3 regions of the Paenibacillus sp. FSL H7-0442 genome follow, and region 2 is predicted to be linked to each of the others. Evidence: riboswitches for the same ligand, from Rfam matches in the RefSeq annotation. Region 2 holds a riboswitch; each other region holds the start of a gene.
The links. A riboswitch is a leader RNA that binds a small molecule or an ion and turns the genes downstream of it on or off. The one in region 2 is predicted to bind glycine.

Region 1: it holds a riboswitch for glycine, as region 2 does, so the genes downstream of both, sdaAB (L-serine ammonia-lyase, iron-sulfur-dependent subunit beta) here and gcvT (glycine cleavage system aminomethyltransferase GcvT) in region 2, are expected to answer to the same signal.
Region 3: it holds a riboswitch for glycine, as region 2 does, so the genes downstream of both, MHH57_RS19260 (sodium:alanine symporter family protein) here and gcvT (glycine cleavage system aminomethyltransferase GcvT) in region 2, are expected to answer to the same signal.

What each region holds. Positions count from the first base shown of each region.
Region 1 covers NZ_CP151963.1:427,115-433,323, forward strand. The annotation lists gene MHH57_RS01905 (Ig-like domain-containing protein) at 1-1,454, shown strand, start outside; gene sdaAA (L-serine ammonia-lyase, iron-sulfur-dependent, subunit alpha) at 1,615-2,514, opposite strand; gene sdaAB (L-serine ammonia-lyase, iron-sulfur-dependent subunit beta) at 2,504-3,193, opposite strand; glycine riboswitch at 3,316-3,409, opposite strand; gene MHH57_RS01920 (DUF6359 domain-containing protein) at 3,736-5,340, shown strand; gene MHH57_RS01925 (ABC transporter ATP-binding protein) at 5,669-6,209, shown strand, end outside.
Region 2 covers NZ_CP151963.1:4,162,812-4,169,020, reverse strand. The annotation lists gene gcvPA (aminomethyl-transferring glycine dehydrogenase subunit GcvPA) at 1-1,132, opposite strand, end outside; gene gcvT (glycine cleavage system aminomethyltransferase GcvT) at 1,257-2,357, opposite strand; glycine riboswitch at 2,534-2,726, opposite strand; gene gcvH (glycine cleavage system protein GcvH) at 3,029-3,427, shown strand; gene MHH57_RS18430 (PTS mannitol transporter subunit IICB) at 3,854-5,332, shown strand; gene MHH57_RS18425 (BglG family transcription antiterminator) at 5,414-6,209, shown strand, end outside.
Region 3 covers NZ_CP151963.1:4,377,654-4,383,862, forward strand. The annotation lists gene MHH57_RS19250 (carbohydrate ABC transporter permease) at 1-326, shown strand, start outside; gene MHH57_RS19255 (iron-containing alcohol dehydrogenase) at 475-1,647, shown strand; gene MHH57_RS19260 (sodium:alanine symporter family protein) at 1,705-3,123, opposite strand; glycine riboswitch at 3,283-3,377, opposite strand; glycine riboswitch at 3,396-3,472, opposite strand; gene MHH57_RS19265 (glycoside hydrolase family 1 protein) at 3,638-5,095, opposite strand; gene MHH57_RS19270 (LacI family DNA-binding transcriptional regulator) at 5,309-6,209, shown strand, end outside.

The DNA.
Region 1 (6,209 bases), 2.0 Mb from region 2:
GTCTGGATGAATCTAAAAAAATACAGGTTTCTGCTGTTTACCCGGATGGAACAGTAACGGATATCACGGATAAAGCTACTTGGGCATCAAGCGATGAAAAAATTGCAACGGTGAATAAAGGAACGATTATGGCCATCGGTGCGGGTTCGGCAACGGTGACCGCTAAGTATGGAGATAAGACCGTTTCGATCAAGACAGATGTCGAAACCTCTAGATTTCTGGATTTGAGCGAGGACAAGCTGAGCTTGAATGCCAAGGAATCCAAAAAGCTCAAGCTGACCGCAACGTACGTAACAGGTACGGAAGAAGATATCACAAGTAAGGCAGAGTGGAAGTCCAGCAATGAAGATATCGCTTTTGTCAGCGCGGGGGAAGTCACAGGTTATAAAACAGGTGAGGCTACCATCACCGCTTCTTATGGCGGCAAAACAGCTACAGCTACGGTATCCGTAAATGTACCCGGGGATCTGTCTCTGTCCTCCAAAACGGCAACAATTGATATTAATGAGGACTATACTGCAACTTTGACGGCTACTTATGCGGATGGGCGTAAGGAAGATGTAACACAGGATGCAGAATGGGCTTCAAGCGCGGAAGATATTGCCTCTGTGTCCAAAGGGACGATTACGGGTAAATCTGCTGGTAAAGCGGTTATTACAGCGACCTATAATGGCAAAAAACTAACAATTAACGTACAAGTGGGCCTTGTAGACCGTCTGGAAACAGACTCGCGTGTAATTGCGCTTGGTGCTCAGGAAACGAAGCAGCTGAAAGTAACAGGAGTTAAGAGTGGTGGTACAAAAACAGATGTAACCAAGGATGCCACCTGGACAACTAGCAATGTAAAAGTGGTTGAAGTTAGCGAAGGTTTGATCAAAGCGAATGGTAGTGGTAAGGCAACTGTGACTGCTTCATATGGCAAGCAAAACATTACGTTTACGGTAGAAGTGGACGTAGCGCAAAAGATTGAAGCGGATGCAATCGCGCTATCGCTCAAATCTGGAGATCAAAAAACCATCGCGATTGTGGTTAAATCGAGCGATGGTAAAGAAAAGGATGTTACAACCCAAGCTGAATGGAAAACGTCCAATTATAAGGTAGCCACTGTTAAAAAGGGTCAGGTTACCGCGGTCAGCTACGGTAAAGCTAACATTCAGGCGAAGTTCGGCGGGAAGATCATCAGCGTACCTGTAGATGTTGATACGCTTAAATATTTGCAAACAGACGAAGTCGCCTTGAATTTGAAGGCAGGACAGCTGGCTAAGGTTACGGCTACAGCCACGTATAAGGATGAGTCGGAGAAGGATGTTTCCAAACCGGCTGTCTGGTCCTCGTCCAGAATTATTGTGGCGACCGTCAAAGACGGTAACATTAAGGCACAGGGCAAGGGCAAAGCAGTAATTACTGTGAAATATGCAGGTAAAATGACGAAGATACAGGTAACCGTTCAGTAATCTGTAACCCGACTAAAAAGAAAAAGAGCAAGCATACGTCCAGCGACGATATGCTTGCTCTTTTCTTTATAAGGGCGAATTCTCTTTCCCTAGGACAATGTAGGGGAGAGGTAGTCGCCTTGTTTTATAGAGGAAAAGTAATTGGTTTAAAGCTTAGAAATTACGACTTATTCTTCTTGATTGATGCGTTGCGTGTAAGTGATTCGGTCAAACGCTTGCCAGTCGGCGTCTGAGCCAAGCCGCCTTTGGCGGTCTCGCGGTGCTTCGACGGCATCGCGCTGCCGACTTCAAGCATCACGTCAATGACTTCGTCAGACGGAATAGCGCTGCGCACACCCGCCAAAGCCATGTCCGCTGCGGCAAGCGCAGTCACGGCTCCCAGCCCGTTGCGCACGATGCACGGAATCTCCACGAGTCCGGCGACGGGGTCGCAAATCAGGCCGAGCGTGTTCTTAAGAGCGAGGCCCACGGCGTGAACAGCTTGTTCAGGCGTACCACCGCGCAGCTCGACCATAGCGCCAGCGGCCATCCCGATAGCTGAGCCAATCTCAGCCTGACAGCCTCCCTCCGCGCCAGAAATGAAGGAGTTGTTGGCGATCACGTAGCCAATGGCTCCAGCGGCGAATAGGCCGTTCACCATATGCTCATCATCCCAGCCGAACCGTTCCTGCGCACTGATGAACACACCAGGGATAACCCCACATGAGCCTGCGGTAGGAGTGGCGACAATGCGACCCATAGATGCATTAACCTCCGACACGGAGAGGGCATAAGCCATGGCGAGCGCGGAGGCATCACCGGAGCAGGTCTCCCCTGACCGCAGATACTCGGCCAGGCGCTTGCCGTCGCCGCCCGTCAATCCACTGCGGGATACGGTGGCTTGTGTCTGACCGCGATGAACGGCTTCCTTCATGATTTCATAATAATCAGACATTTGGCGAAAGATTTCTTCCTCCGTTGTATTCGTTTCTTGTACCTGCTCTTGAATCATCAAGCGGCCAATCGTGGTGGATTCTTCAGCGCATAAAGCGCTGATCTCATGCAGATGGCTAAACCGCATCGGATTCAGCTCCTTTTTTCAAATTAATCATCTTAATTTCATACATATGAGGTAAAGAACGCAGTTCCGCAATCAGTTCAGCTGGAGCAGAACTGTCCGTTTCAATGGCGGTGAGTGCTTCACCATCCCGGCCTTTGCGATCTACGTGCATATAGGCAATGTTAATGTGGGCCGCGCCCAGCGCTGAAGTTATTGCGCCCAATGTACCGGGCTTATCCGAGTGGAGAAGCACCAGCGTAGGCAGCTCCCCGGTCAGATTGACCCGGAATTCGTTGAGTTGCTGGACATGGATGCTGCCGCCGCCGATGGAGGAGCCCAGCAGTGTGCGCTGATCCTCGCCCTTCCACAACTCGAAACGGACGGTGTTCGGATGAGGAGCGGGGAGTCCACTGACGGCGAATTCCACGGTCATCCCGGCTTGCTCGGCCCATTGCTCGGCATCTGGAATCCGGTGATCGTCCGTATCGTAATTAAGCAGTCCTGCGATGAGCGCCAGATCCGTACCGTGTCCTTTATACGTATCGGCAAAGGAGCCGTACAGTGTCATACGGGCACGGTCAGGCTGCGCCCCGAGCCAGTGCCGGGCAACGCGTGCGAGTCGCACCGCGCCTGCGGTGTGTGAACTGGAAGGTCCGGTCATGGCCGGGCCGATAATAGAAAATACATCTTTGAAACGCATGGTGTGGCCCCCTGTATGTTCTAATACCATACTATATGGTATTTCCGCGTCTTTGCGCGGTTATGACGGTTCCTAATGCTGACGCACAATGTGAGCACAAAAAAGGACAGGATAAGGAAGTTTCCCTTATCTCTGTCCTCGTTACCTGAGAGTTTCGTGCGGTGTTCTTACCGCCTTACCCCTTGGGTGGCTTGCGCTCTCTCCAGAGTTGCGTCAGATGACGATACATGGACCTGAGAGATTATCCGCCAGCCGGGTGCTGGCGTCTTGCTCCTTCGGTGCCGCCAGAGTGTAAGCCCCCTGGACAGACTCTCCCGTCATCTTCATTCGCGTATACCGTTCTACATGTCTTTCTTAGCGTAATGTATGACGTGCTCGGTGTCAATCACAGGGTTTAATTTTTACATAAACAGGTGCATTTCCAATAAAAAAGATTAAAGTTTACATAATTATGGATGAAATCAGGAAGGAATTAGAAGATTGGCGGCTAATCTGATAGAGGACAAGTACATTTATGGAAATCATAGGAGGGATATTGACGTATGGTAAAAGGCTTGCGGTTCACAGGTTCACGCTTAAAAGGGATGCTGCATCTAGCAGCGATCGTTTCACTGCTGATCGGGATCTTCGTTCCGTTCGGTCAGGTCAAGGCAGAGGGAGCATTGACAGTAGCCGAAGCACTTCAGGGCCAAAGCAGTGGAGGTACGGTGACGGTAGAAGGTTATATCGTCGGACATGCTACCGGATCGAAAACGGCTAACTTTTCTTCTCCGTTTGCGAATGATTTTAACGTACTGATTGCCGACCAGGCCAATGAACGTAGCACGTCTAATCTATTGGATGTACAGCTGACATCCGCGTACAGAGGGCAATTTGGGCTAACAGGCCATCCTGAGCTGATTGGCAGCAAAATCCGTGTGACGGGTACACTCGGCGCCTACAATAATTTTGGTGGAGTGAAAAGCCCAAGCGCTGTTGAACTGGTGAACGGAAGCGAGCCGGGGGAACCAGGTGAACCTGGTGAACCTGAACCTGGCAACCCGGGTCAACCCGGTACTACATTGCCGGATGGAAAAGGCAAAAAGGTGCTGTTCGATAATACGCACGCACAGACCGCTGGTGCAGCAGATTGGGTCATTGAAGGCGCCTTCTCCGACTTTGCCAATGGACTGCGTAATGTAGGCTTTACGGTAGACCCATTAAATCGTCCCATTCCTTTTACTTATGGAGAGCAGGCCATAACCTATGACAAGCTGCGCCAATATGATGTGTTCATTATTGGTGAAGCGAATGTTGCCTTTAAGGCATCCGAGCAGGCTGCCCTGCTGCAATACGTGAATAACGGAGGGAGCGTCTTCTTCATCTCCGATCATTATAATGCAGATCGTAACAAAAACCGTTGGGATTCCTCCGAGGTTATGAATGGCTACCGTCGTGGAGCCTATACTAATCCGGCCAAAGGCATGACTGCAGAAGAGGCTGCATCACCGGCAATGCAAGGATTAACAAGCTCCGATTGGCTGGCGGCCAACTTTGGCGTTCGTTTCCGTTACAATGCGCTCGGTGATGTGAATGCTACCGACATTGTAGCCGCAGATCAATCTTTCGGTATTACCAAGGGTGTGCGCTCGATTGCCATGCATGCAGGATCTACGCTGGCTATTATTGATCCTACCAAGGCTAAAGGCATTGCTTACATCCCTTCAGGCACGAAAAAATGGGGTAATGCGGTAGATCAGGGGGTTTATAACGGCGGGGGCCGTGCGGAAGGACCTTATGCCGCTATCTCCAAGGTAGGCCAAGGCAAGGCAGCATTCATCGGTGATTCTTCCCCTGTAGAAGATGCTACACCGAAATATGTGCGTGAGGAAAACGGACAGTCGAAGAAGACATATGATGGCTTCAAAGAAGTGGATGATTCAACCTTCCTGGTGCAAACGGTTCAATGGCTTGCATGGAAGCAGGACTACACGAAATTGTCCGATGTGGCAGGTTTGACTCTGGATCAACCAACGAAGCTTCTGCCATTCGAAGAGCCTGCGGCGTCCACGGAACCACAGCCTGAGCCTTGGTCTGCTCCGGCAGCAGGCTACAAATGGTACGATCCTAGAACATTCAAGTCTGGCTCCTATGGAGCGGCTTCGTAAATTATATTGTCAGGAGCTCAATGTGAGCTTGGGTTAGTTAGTCGTTTGATCCCTGCTGAGGGATCAGGCGACTTTTTTTGTGATGAAAATTAACCTGTGGTTGGTTATTTCATTACATTTTGTGCCAGAAAGGCCGCACTATTGCTGGATCATTGATTTTTTAAATGATGTTGATAGCATAATCTTAATTGATATATCCATATACTGGTGATAGGATGTATTCAAATTATTCCGACAAAAACGGTATGTAATGTTCATGAGAGGTTTTAAACATCAAACATGGTGAGAATAAGCGGGACAAGACCATGGAGAATGGAGGAAGCGCGCATTGAATACCGAACCTGTGTTGGAAATTAAAGGATTATCCGTATCTTTTCGCATCCAGGATCAATATCACCCCGCAGTCGACCATCTGGATCTGACGGTCAACCCCAATGAAGTGCTGGCTGTAGTCGGAGAATCCGGCTGTGGCAAAAGCGCGTTAGCGCTTTCGATCCCGCAACTGCATGACATGGAACGCACGCGTGTAGAGGGGGAGGTCTTTTTTAAAGGAACGGACTTGAACCGTCTTTCCTCAGGGCAAATGAATAAAATCCGCGGAGCGGGAATTGGCATGATCTTTCAGGACCCGTTGACAGCACTCAACCCGTTGATGAGCATTGGCAAGCAGATTGAGGAAAATCTTGATTATCATACGTCACTATCTACGAAGCAAAAAAGGGAACGTGTGCTGGAGCTGCTGGAAAGTGTAGATATACCGAATCCAGTGCGTGTGTATGATCAGTATCCGCATGAACTGTCAGGAGGGATGCGGCAGCGTGTGATGATCGCGATTGCCATAGCTTGCCGACCTTCTCTTATTATTGCAG
Region 2 (6,209 bases):
CAGTTACGCCTTTCAAGCTCAGCAATTGTTCTAACGCATAGCGGCTTTTATGCAAATTCAGCTCGGCTACTTCCTGGATGCCCTGTCTCCCCATGACGGACAAGTACACAGATGCAGATAATGCAAGCAACGCTTGATTGGAGCAAATGTTAGACGTGGCCTTTTCGCGGCGGATATGCTGTTCCCGCGCTTGCAAGGTCAGCACGAAGCCGCGTTTGCCGTTACGGTCTGTGGTTTGGCCTACGATACGCCCAGGGATACGACGCATATGTGCCTGAGAAACGGCAAAGTAACCGCAGGTCGGACCGCCGAGGGAGGACGAGATCCCAAGCGGCTGCGCGTCTCCTACAACAATATCCGCGCCCTGCTTACCGGGCGCCTCCAGCAAGCCAAGTGCCAATGGGTTGGCACTGACGACCATTAGCCCCTTGTGTGCATGGATCAGGTCAGCCATCGGCTTCAGATTTTCCACGGCTCCAAAAAAGTTGGGGCTTTGGATCAAGACAGCCGCCGTCTGTTCCGATACGGCCGCGGCAAGCGCATCGACATCCGTTACGCCGTCCGAACAGCCGATCTCCACGATGTCCAAGTCCAATCCGCGCGCATAGGCTGCCAATACCTGGCGTGCCTCTGGATGGACAGACCTTGATACGATAAGCTGTTTACGGCGCGTGGCTGCGGCGGCCAGTGAGCCCGCTTCCGCCAGAGCTGTCGCTCCATCGTACATGCTGGCATTCGCTACTGCCATGCCTGTCAATTCGCAAATATACGACTGGAATTCAAAAATGGCTTGCAGCTCGCCCTGGCTTACTTCCGGCTGATAGGGGGTGTAGGCTGTGTAAAATTCGGAACGTGAGGTGATGTGCTGAATGACGGACGGAATATGATGATCATAAATACCTGCACCAAGAAAGCTGGCATGTGTATCTGTATTGGCATTGTGCCCGGCCAGCTCGGCCATGTGGCGAGTTAAGGCTCTTTCGTTGAGCCGAGAGGAAAGAGGGAGTTCCCCTTGATATCGAATGGCCTCTGGAATGTCACTGAATAAATCATCAATGGATGATACGCCCACCACACGCAGCATTTCGGTTTGATCTTGTTCGGTCATGGGGAGATAGCGATGCTGCTTCATAAGTTCTGGCTCCTTTCGAAAAGCAAAATTTAGATAGTAAATTAGCTAATACATAATCGTAGTTGGAAAATCCAGAATTTCGTATCTGACATGATCATTTTTTTGAAATGAAGAGGATTTAGGATCAGCGTGGCCGTTTATAAAAGGGGGCTGCGACCACTTCCGCACGCAGGCGTTTACCTCGAATTTCGACCTCTAACGGTGTAGATAGGGTGCTAAAACGACTGTCCACCAGGGCTAGCCCCAAATTACGCTTCAAGGTGGGCGATTGAGTCCCCGTTGTGACCTCACCAATGTGTTGGCCTTCCGCGAAGACTGGATAATGAGCGCGCGGGATACCGCGGTCAATCATTTCCAGCCCGATCAACTTGCGAGGAATTCCTTGTTCTTTCTGGTGTTGCAGTGCTTCCCTGCCGATAAAATCTCCTTTATTCAGCTTGACGAAGAAACCTAAACCAGCCTCAAGCGGTGAAATGGTGGCAGATAACTCCTGTCCGTACAGCGGCAGCCGTGCCTCAAACCGCAGTGTATCGCGAGCACCAAGCCCAGCGGGAATTAGCCCATACGATTCACCGCAACGAAGCAAACCATTCCACACGGTGGGTGCTTCCTCAGCAGGTATATAAAATTCAAAACCGTCTTCCCCGGTATATCCGGTTCGGGAGACGAGTGCTTTTGCTCCGAACAATTGCACGTTCTCATGGAATCGGAAGGATGCGAGATTCGTAATATCTGCATCTGTCACGGCTGCGGCAATATGTGCTGCTTCCGGTCCTTGTAATGCTAGCAATGCGATCGCATCAGACACATTCTCCAGATGAACCGATGCAGGTACGTGGCGCATGAGCCAATCCCAATCTTTGTCGATGTTGGAGGCATTCACAACGAGCATGTAGCGCTCTGGTCCTTTGCAGTATACAAGCAAGTCATCCACTACGCCTCCATCGGGGTAACACAGGAGTGAATATTGTGCTTGGCCCGGTTCCAACTGGCTGACATCATTCGTGGTTACCCGTTGCAAAAAAGCCTCGGCTTCTTTGCCCTCAACCAAAAACTCGCCCATGTGCGAGACATCGAATAAACCCGCGCGTTGCCGGACGGCCTCATGCTCTTTTTGGATGCCGCTAAACTGAACGGGAAGCTCCCACCCGCCAAAGTCAATACAACGAACCCCGGGCTGCGTCCCGTAGGACGGAAATAATGGTGTTCTTCGCAAATTAGACATTTTTTCACTCCTATCCAGTGTAATCGGCTAAACAAAAAAGACAGGCTGAAAGAAACGTATAGACGGCAGTCCATACTCTTCTTTCAGCTCTGTCCTTGATACCAGAAAGTTACCCCGGTGTGAACCAGGTTTCCCCTTGGGTGATCCGCTCTAATCGCGAATGCTCTCCAGAGATGCGTCCGGCAGAGGTCCTTTTGCCTGAGAGATTCACCTGCAATGCAAGTTTACTCCTTCGGCGCTACCTTTTGGATCAACGGTAGGTTACCCGGTTTTGCAGGTAACAACTTGATCCGAGTTCGCGTGCACAACTGTCTCAGAAACGACAACAGCTATGCGAATCTTTTGGGTAGTCTCTCCCTCCGCGTTCATCCGCGTTTGCAGTTGTCGGGGTATTTCCAAAAGCATTTGCTATAACCCATTAATACGCAAATCCATTCAAAATGTCAATAAAAATGTCATATAAAACAATCCAAAAAACATTTAATATATAAATAAGGATATGTAAGCGTTTGTTTCAAGTTACCATTTTTTAATATTCTATGCTATATGAGATAACATGAAGTATTTTTGTTAGTATTATTGACATGAGTGTTCATGTTGTCATAATCTTAACCTGTCTAATACAGGTGATTAAAAGCATTTTATTCATGTGGAAGTGAGGCGAAAGCAGGATGAGTGAAGTGAAACGGGAACTTTGGTATACAGACGAACATGAGTGGGTTCAGCGTACAGTAGACGGGACGTTGCGGATCGGCATTACAGACTTTGCACAGCATCAACTGGGTGATATTGTTTTTGTGGAATTACCTGGGGCGGGAGCAACGATTGAACAGGGGGCAGAGATTGGTACAATTGAATCGGTGAAGACCGTATCCGACCTTTTTGCTCCGGTGGCGGGAACCGTATTGAAAGTAAATGAAGCTCTGGAAAGCACACCTGAGCTGGTGAATGAATCTCCCTATGAAAAGGGTTGGATGATCGAAGTAGAGATGGGCAATGATGTCGAGGAAGCTCTGAGCAAGCTGCTGTCTGCGGATCAGTACGAGAAGTTGATTTCGGATGAACAATAATGAGCAATATAAGATGGAATATTAGCGCTTTATTCTAAATTTTTATATGGATATTAAATTGAATAAAAGCATCGTTAGTCCGCTCGTTTTGTGTATAAAATAGTCGCTATGACCTGACATGGCGGCTATTTTTTTGTTGTCTTTTAGAAGACGTAATTACGTCGATTTATTAGATTTAGAGGTGAGCTCCTCTATATAAGGTGCAGATTTACAGCACTGTTTTTTCGACTAATTTCCATTGTTATCGGTCATATTAAGAAGAATTATGCAGGTATAATACGTTGTCCGTTATTTTAAATTTAAATGTTGTCATCAACGTTCATGACGAAAGTACGTTTTCATTTCGTTGATGAAGATAGCGCTGTCATTTAGTATGAATTTTAAGAAAAGGTAGTGATGCTATTTACTCACAAGGAGGATATGAATATGAGCACAGTGGACACAAAGTCCAGTTCAAGCGGTGGCGCTCGTGTCGCCGTCCAACGTTTTGGCCGTTTTCTCAGCGGTATGGTGATGCCGAATATGGGAGCCTTTATTGCGTGGGGATTAATTACAGCACTCTTTATTCCGACCGGGTGGTTCCCGAATGAGGGTTTTGCACAACTGGTTGATCCGATGAAAAATTATTTGCTGCCGCTGCTGATTGGTTATACAGGGGGCACGATGATTCACGGACAGCGTGGAGGTGTGATCGGTGCCATCATGACGATGGGTGTCATAGTAGGAGCCGATATCCCGATGTTCCTGGGCGCGATGGTAGCTGGTCCACTGGCTGCGTGGATATTGAAGAAGTTCGACAAGGCCATTGAAGGCAAAGTCAGATCAGGCTTTGAAATGCTGGTCAATAATTTTTCGGCCGGGATTATCGGTGCCATTCTAGCACTGCTTGCCCATGTGGCGATCGGCCCGGTTGTACAAATGATCAGTCAAGTGTTGTCGGCAGGGGTACAGTTCCTCGTGAACGCGGGGCTATTGCCGCTTGTCAACCTCATTATTGAGCCCGGAAAAGTATTATTTTTAAACAACGCGCTGAATCACGGAGTATTGAGTCCGATTGCGTTGGAGGAAGCTGCAAGAACAGGCAAATCCGTACTGTTCATGCTGGAATCCAACCCTGGGCCGGGGCTTGGTATTTTGCTGGCCTACTGTCTGTTCGGTAAAGGCTCTGCGAAGTCGTCAGCTCCTGGCGCAGTCATCATTCATTTTTTCGGCGGGATTCATGAAATTTATTTCCCTTATATTTTGATGAAGCCGATTCTGATTCTTGCAGCTATAGCTGGCGGTGTTGTGGGAACCTTCTGTTTCATGTTGACAGGTGCCGGACTGGTTGCTGCTCCTTCACCGGGTAGTATCATCGCCTATTTTCTAATGACGCCAAAAGGTGGATATTTGCCAATGCTGAGCGGGGTGATCGCTGCTGCGGTCGTATCCTTTGCTGTTGCAGCAGTGTTACTCAAGACAGGTAAGCAACAAGAAGAGGGGCTGGAGGAAGCTGCATCTCGCCTGAAAGATATGAAAAATCAAAGCAAGAGTGCCAGTGCTAACGCCACTGTAATGGAAGATAACCACGAATCTGATCGTGCTGCCGAGATTGTCGCAGATCGAACGCTCAAGGATAAATCCGAAGTGAACAAGATTGTCTTTTCCTGTGATGCAGGTATGGGTTCAAGCGCGATGGGTGCCTCGATTTTACGCAAAAAAATGAAGCAGGCGGGCGTAGGCGTAACAGTTACGAATACGGCAATCAGTGAAATTCCACAGGATGCGGATATTGTCATTACGCAAAAAACGTTGACAGACCGGGCTAAAACAGTAGTCCCGAATGCTGAACACATTTCCATTGACAATTTTCTGAAGAGTCCTGAATACGAAGCGCTGGTTGAACGTCTGAAATCCGATTCTTAATCCCCATCATAGTCAGGCGGACTGTATGCAGTGTACGTCTCCTGCTGGAGGGATGAGCTTGGGAAGGAACGGTATGCGCTTATGAATATTACGAAACGACAACGTGACATCGTGGAATATCTTCTGGAGCAGTCCAAAGAGGTTACTGCCGGGGAAATTGCCACGAAGATCAATGTCAGCACAAGGACGGTTCATCGGGAACTGGGCGCAGTCGAGCATTGGCTGGCAACTCATGAGGTGAAGCTGGAGAAAAAGTCAGGGATTGGTATCTGTATAGATGCAGACCCAGCTCAGCTTGTATGCCTGCGAAAGCAATTGCTGTATACGAATCCAGACGAATATTCGGCTGAGGAGAGAAAGATCGTGGTTCTCTGCATGCTGCTGGATACACGGGAGCCGATCAAGCTGCTGGCGCTGGCTTCAGATCTGAAAGTCACGGTAACTACGGTCAGTCATGATCTGGACGAATTACAAGACTGGATCGGAGATCGAGGGCTCGTGCTTGTCCGCAGACGGGGATATGGTGTCGAGATTACCGGACGGGAGATAGACAAAAGACGGGCGATTTCCGAGCTGGCCCTCGAACATTTGGATGAATCTGATCTGTTTTCCAGCCAGGGAGAGGTTCGTTCTGTGACCCGTGTCTCCGACAAATTGCTGGAGATGATTGGCAGAGGGAACTTGCTGATCGTGGAAAAGGCCCTCTGGCAGCCCCATGAAAAGTGGCTGGAAAACATGGTGGAAAGCAAATATATGGAGTTGCTGATTCAGATTTGCGTTTCGCTGGCACGTCTACGACTCGGGTATGTTATGGATCCTCTTCTCTCCTATTTAAAAACAGATTCGGATGAGAATATCATTCTGCGTACAGCTATGG
Region 3 (6,209 bases), 210 kb from region 2:
TGGATGCGGGGCGGATGGACGGATGCAGCTTTTTTCGGCTGTACTTGAATGTAGCACTGCCTATTCTACGTCCTGCGTTCGCTTTTCTCGGCGCGTTTACCTTTATAGGAGCCTGGAATGATTATTTATGGCCGTTAATCGTCTTAACGGATGAGCGTAAATTCACACTCCAGATTGCACTGTCCCAATTAAACGGGATATACAATACGGATTATGCGATGGTCATTGCGGGCACCCTGCTTGCTGTACTGCCACTTATAATTTTATTTCTTTTCATTAGCCGCCAGTTTATTTCCGATCTTGCCGCCGGAGCGGTCAAAGATTAGATTTATTTGAATTCCCTTATTCATTTCATGTATAATAGTTAATCGTCATTTCAAATAGCTTACATGGTAAAGTTAGGTATTCAACAGGCAATCAGGTTAAGCGATTTACGATTTGAACATGAACTATGAACTGAGGGGAACTTTCCAGATGAACAAATTCACATATTATAACCCCACCAAATTAATATTTGGAGACAATCAAATTGAAGAACTGCAGCAGGAGCTGCTGAATTACGGCAAAAATATTTTACTGATATACGGAGGCGGAAGTGTCAAGCGAAATGGTCTGTATGACCAGGTATTAAACGCGTTAGAGCCGCTACATCTTAACATTCATGAATTGTCCGGCGTAGAGCCGAATCCGCGCTTGTCCACCGTTAAGAAGGGCATCGACATTTGCCGAAATGAAAACATCGACTTCTTACTTGCAGTAGGCGGCGGAAGCGTTATTGATTGCACCAAAGCCATCGCAGCAGGGGCTGAATATGACGGCGATGTGTGGGATATTATCAATAAAAAGCACATGCCTACCCAGGCTCTGCCATTCGGTACCATCCTCACACTCGCCGCTACCGGTTCAGAAATGAATCCAGATTCTGTTATCACCAACTGGGAAACAAACGAAAAATACGTATGGGGCAGCGCGGTGACGCATCCGAAATTCTCGATTCTGGACCCAAAAAACACCTTCTCTGTGCCACGTGATCAGACGGTATATGGCATGGTGGATATGATGAGCCATGTATTTGAACAGTATTTTCACAATGTTAAAAATACACCGTTGCAAGATCGTATGTGCTTTTCCGTGCTGCAAACCGTAATCGAAACTGCACCTAAGCTGTTGGAGGATTTGCACAACTACGAGCATCGCGAAACGATTTTATATGCCGGAACGATTGCTCTTAACGGAACACTGCAAATGGGCTACTTCGGGGACTGGGCTTCGCATACGATTGAACATGCATTATCTGCTGTATATGATATTCCTCATGCTGGCGGTCTGGCGATCCTATTCCCCAACTGGATGAGACATACGGTGGATCAGGATGCTGCACGCATGAAACGGCTGATGCTCAGCATGTTTGACTTAGACACCGTAGATAAAACAGATAGAGAAATCGCTTTGGAGGGTATTGACCGTCTTAGTGCATTCTGGACAAGTCTCGGTGCCCCTTCCACCCTGGCCGGTTACAATATTAATGATGAGCAATTGGAAAAAATCGCAACCATTGCAGCCCGTGAAATGGAATATGGAGGCTTCGGTAATTATAAAAAGCTGAAACAGGAAGATATTTTAGCTATTTTGCGTGCATCGTTATAACATTCAAAAAGGAGTGTCCTCAAGCCTGTGATGGCTGAAGGCACTCCCTTTTGGAATTTATGAATTAACTGTTTGTCCCTTTTCTTCTACTTGAATAGCTGCCCCTACACTGGCACCTGCAAGAATGCCCTTTTTCTTACTAGAATTCAGAGAATCCATATAGGTTCGGGTTTCTGCAACGACAATGCCTGATAAGCCGAGCAGTGCAATCAGGTTCGGGAAAGCCATCATTGCGTTAAAGATATCTGCCAGCAGCCAAATCGCATCCAGTTTAATGAACGCGCCCCCGCCAACGAGTAGAATGAACAGATAACGGTATGGCTTAATCCACTTGACGCCAAGCAAGTATTCAACACAGCGTTCCCCGTAATAGTTCCAGCCGAGCATGGTGGTGAACGCGAACATAATCAGAATAATTGTGAGCAGTTCTGCCCCCAGCGGGAATGCGCTGGAAAATGCTTGCTGAGTCATCAGGCCCGCATCGGTAGGCCCGCTCCACACACCGCTAACCAGTAGCGTCAACCCGGTCATCACACAAATAACCATCGTATCAATAAACACGCCTGTCATGGAAATCAGCCCTTGTTCCGCAGGCCATTTGGTTTTGGCAGCTGCGGCTGCAATCGGTGCGCTTCCCAATCCGGCCTCATTGGCAAAAATACCTCTGGCTACCCCACTTCGCATCGCCAGCATAATCGTAGCTCCGGCAAATCCGCCCGTTGCCGATGTAGTTGAAAATGCCGAATGGAGCACCAGCGCAATTGCGGCAGGAAGCTGGTCAGCAAACCGAATCAGTACGATGAGACAGATCAGTACGTACAAGCCTGTTTTAAAAGGAACGACCTTCGTCGATACCTTGGCAATACTTTTGAGTCCTCCAATAGTAACCAGTCCTGTGAGGATAGCAATAATCAGTGCCGTTACAATGGGCGGAACACCAAAACTGTTTTCCGTCGAAGATACAATCGCTTTGACCTGTGGAAACGTTCCAATCCCGAACAACGCTACCAGCATGCCCGAAAAAGCAAACAGCATCGCCAGCGGTTTAAAACGGCGTCCCAGACCTTTCTCAATATAATACATCGGGCCGCCGGAAAATTGTCCATTCCGATCCTTCACCCGGTATTTTACCGCAAGTACACCTTCCGCATATTTCGTCGCCATCCCAAAAAAGGCTGCAACGACCATCCAGAACAAGGCACCCGGCCCGCCCAGCTTAATGGCTGTCGCTACGCCGACAATACTTCCTGTGCCAACTGTAGCCGCTAGCGCCGTACTCAAAGCCGCAAAACTACTTACATCCCCGCTGCCTTCATTCGGGGCCTTACCGATCAGCTTGATCGCCAGGGGCAGGCGGAATACCTGCAACATTTTCAGACGTATGGTCAGCCACAACCCCGTTCCCATGACAAGAATGATGAGAGGCGCCCCCCATATCCAACTGCTAATCGCTTCTAACACATGTACCAAATTCATTTCAACCCGCTCCTCCAGCATATTAGAAAACAAAAAAGAGTCAAATCAGCTGATTCGACTCCTGGAGAGGTTAAAGGCACGAAAAAATACAACCATCTTGTGCAGGTTTCTGCCTCTAATAGCTCATAAAAAAGCCTAGGGCATTCCCTGTCACAGGTTATTCGCGTCTCTGTCCTTTTGCCTGAGAGTTTAAGCAGATGTTCTCTGCGGTGCACCTTCGGCGCCCAATTAAGGGTCTCTCCAGAGTTCTGTCCGTTTACGGTCCCCGCTTGTGGCTGTAAACAGCCTAAGCACCTGAGAGTTTTGCCCCTTCGGTCGGAACTTTCGTTCCATCTCCCGCAAACATCAACCAGACATATGAAATTTTTATTCATTATACAGAAAACTTTCAGCTTATTACAAGTGAAAAGTTTGTGAAGCCCTCTGAAATATTATTATGTCTATCAAAAAAGCGGGTACAGCAGATTGCATCCTTAGGATGTCCTCTGCTATACCCGCCCGAGACGATATGAAATTACAATTCTTCACCATTGGTTGCTATCACATTTTTATACCAGTTAAAAGAGTCTTTTTTGGAGCGTTTGAGCGTTCCGTTACCGTCATCATCCAGATCAACGTAAATAAATCCGTAGCGCTTGGACATTTCGGAAGTAGACATGCTCACGAGGTCGATAGGGCCCCAGCTGGTGTAACCAATCAGATCAACACCGTCAGCAATCGCTTCCTTCATTTGGACAATATGCTGACGCAAGTAATCAATGCGATACGTGTCATGCACAGAGCCGTCCTCTTCCACCTTATCATATGCACCCAAGCCATTTTCCACGATGAACAGCGGCTTTTGATAGCGATCATAAAACGTATTCAGTGTAACACGCAGGCCGATCGGATCGATCTGCCATCCCCAGTCGGAGGACTGCAGATACGGATTTTTCACGCCGCCAATCAGGTTTCCTGCTGCTTTCTCGCCTTCTGGACCTGCCGATACGGTCAAGGTCATGTAGTAGCTAAATGAGATAAAATCAACCGTATTATTTTTCAAAATTTCGGCATCGCCGGGTTCTGTCTGGATCACAATATTATTTTCTACAAAATAACGATTCATATAGTTGGAATATTCCCCACGGGCATGCACATCCGTAAAGAATAGGTTCATCTGATTTTCATGCTGGGCTTTCAGTATATCCGCTGGGTTACACGTATGTGGATAGCTTTCTATACGTGCCAACATACAGCCGATCTGAGCACCCGGGATGATCTCATGTCCCCGTTTGGTTGCCAGTGCACTAGCTACAAATTGATGATGCAATGCTTGATATATCGCTTGTTGTTTGTTTTCTACACGGTCAATAACCACACCGCCACCGGTGAACGGACTCATGGTCATTACATTGATTTCATTAAAGGTCAGCCAGTATTTTACTTTATCCTTATAGCGTGTAAACACCGTTTCGGCATAATTGACGTAATGCTGTATGACTTCACGACCCAGCCAGCCATTATACTTCTGAGTCAGACCTAGCGGTGTTTCATAATGTGACAATGTTACCAAGGGCTCAATATTATATTTGCGCAGCTCATCAAATACATTGTCGTAGAATTGCAATCCTGCTTCATTCGGTTCGTGATCATAGCCATTCGGGAAAATCCGCGACCAGTGGATGGACATACGAAATACTTTAAAGCCCATTTCAGCGAACAATGCAATATCTTCTTTGTAGTGGTGGTAAAAGTCCACACCTTCACGTTTTGGGAAACGGGCATTGACTTTGCCTGCCAAAATGTCTTCGAGTCGCTCGGACGAAATCTCTATAGCGTGATCGTTCTTACGTTCCGCTTTGGGTACATAAGCAATCATGTCTGCGCTGGACAAGCCTTTTCCATCTACGTCAAAAGCACCTTCCAATTGGTTGGCTGCAGTTGCCCCGCCCCACAAGAAGTTTTTCGGAAATCCTTTTAGCATCTTCGTCATGGTATAAAGACCTCTTTCCGTATATAAGATTTTTACTTTGGCCTAAGTAATCCCATCAAATGCTGCAAATGTGAATCCATACCTAACGGTAACCGTTCTCCTTTGAAATGCATTGACAGATGCTTTAAAATAGATGTAATGCCCTCATAAGCATCCTAATTGTTGTAACGCGTTTCATGTCAAGTATTTTTTTCTTATGTGAGGAGAAGCACCATGTCGAATCTTGATCAAATTGCAAAACTGGCGGGCTTTTCCAAGGCTACGGTATCCAGAGTATTAAATCAGTCCCCCCATGTCAGTCATGAAACAAGAGCTAAGATTTTGAAAATCATGCAGGAATTAGATTATGTTCCTAATCGGAATGCCATTTCCCTATCCAAGGGTCAGACGCTTCAGATTGGTATCATCACTTCAACGATTAATGAAATTGTTCTTGCTTTTCTGGACAGCTTTGTAGAAATCGCCGGACAATATGAATTCCAGACCATTATTTATACTTCGGGAGAAGACAAAAAGAAAGAGCTTCAAGCTTTTGAAGATTTAAAAAGAAAAAGAGTCGACGCGCTGGTCATCATTTCCTGCGTGAATGACACTGATTTTTTGAGTACCTATTGTAAATATGGCCCGATCGTGGCCTGGCAACGAATGGAGCATACCGATATTCGCTCCGTGGCAATGGATCAATATGAAGGTTACATGCTAGCATTAAAGCATTTGATACAAAAAGGCTATACCCGTATAGCCAATGCTTTTGGTCGTCCGAGCAGCATCAATACCCATAGCAGACAACGAGCCTATGAACAGATCATGAGTGAGCACAATCTGTCAGTGTTGCAACACTGGAATCACTCTTCAATTTATAATATCCGTGATGGCGAACAGGTCGTACGGGATTTGTTACAGCATCGGGGGGAATTCCCAGAGGCTATTTTATGTGCTAACGATTATGTAGCTGTGGGCATTCTCTGCGAAGCACGCAGACAACGGCTGAACGTACCGGGAGATCTGGCGATTGTTGGGTTTGATAACACGGAGCTGTCGCATACGTTGGGGATTACAACCATTCAAAATCCCATCATGGCTCAAGCACAAAATGCTTTTTTCATGCTTTCCC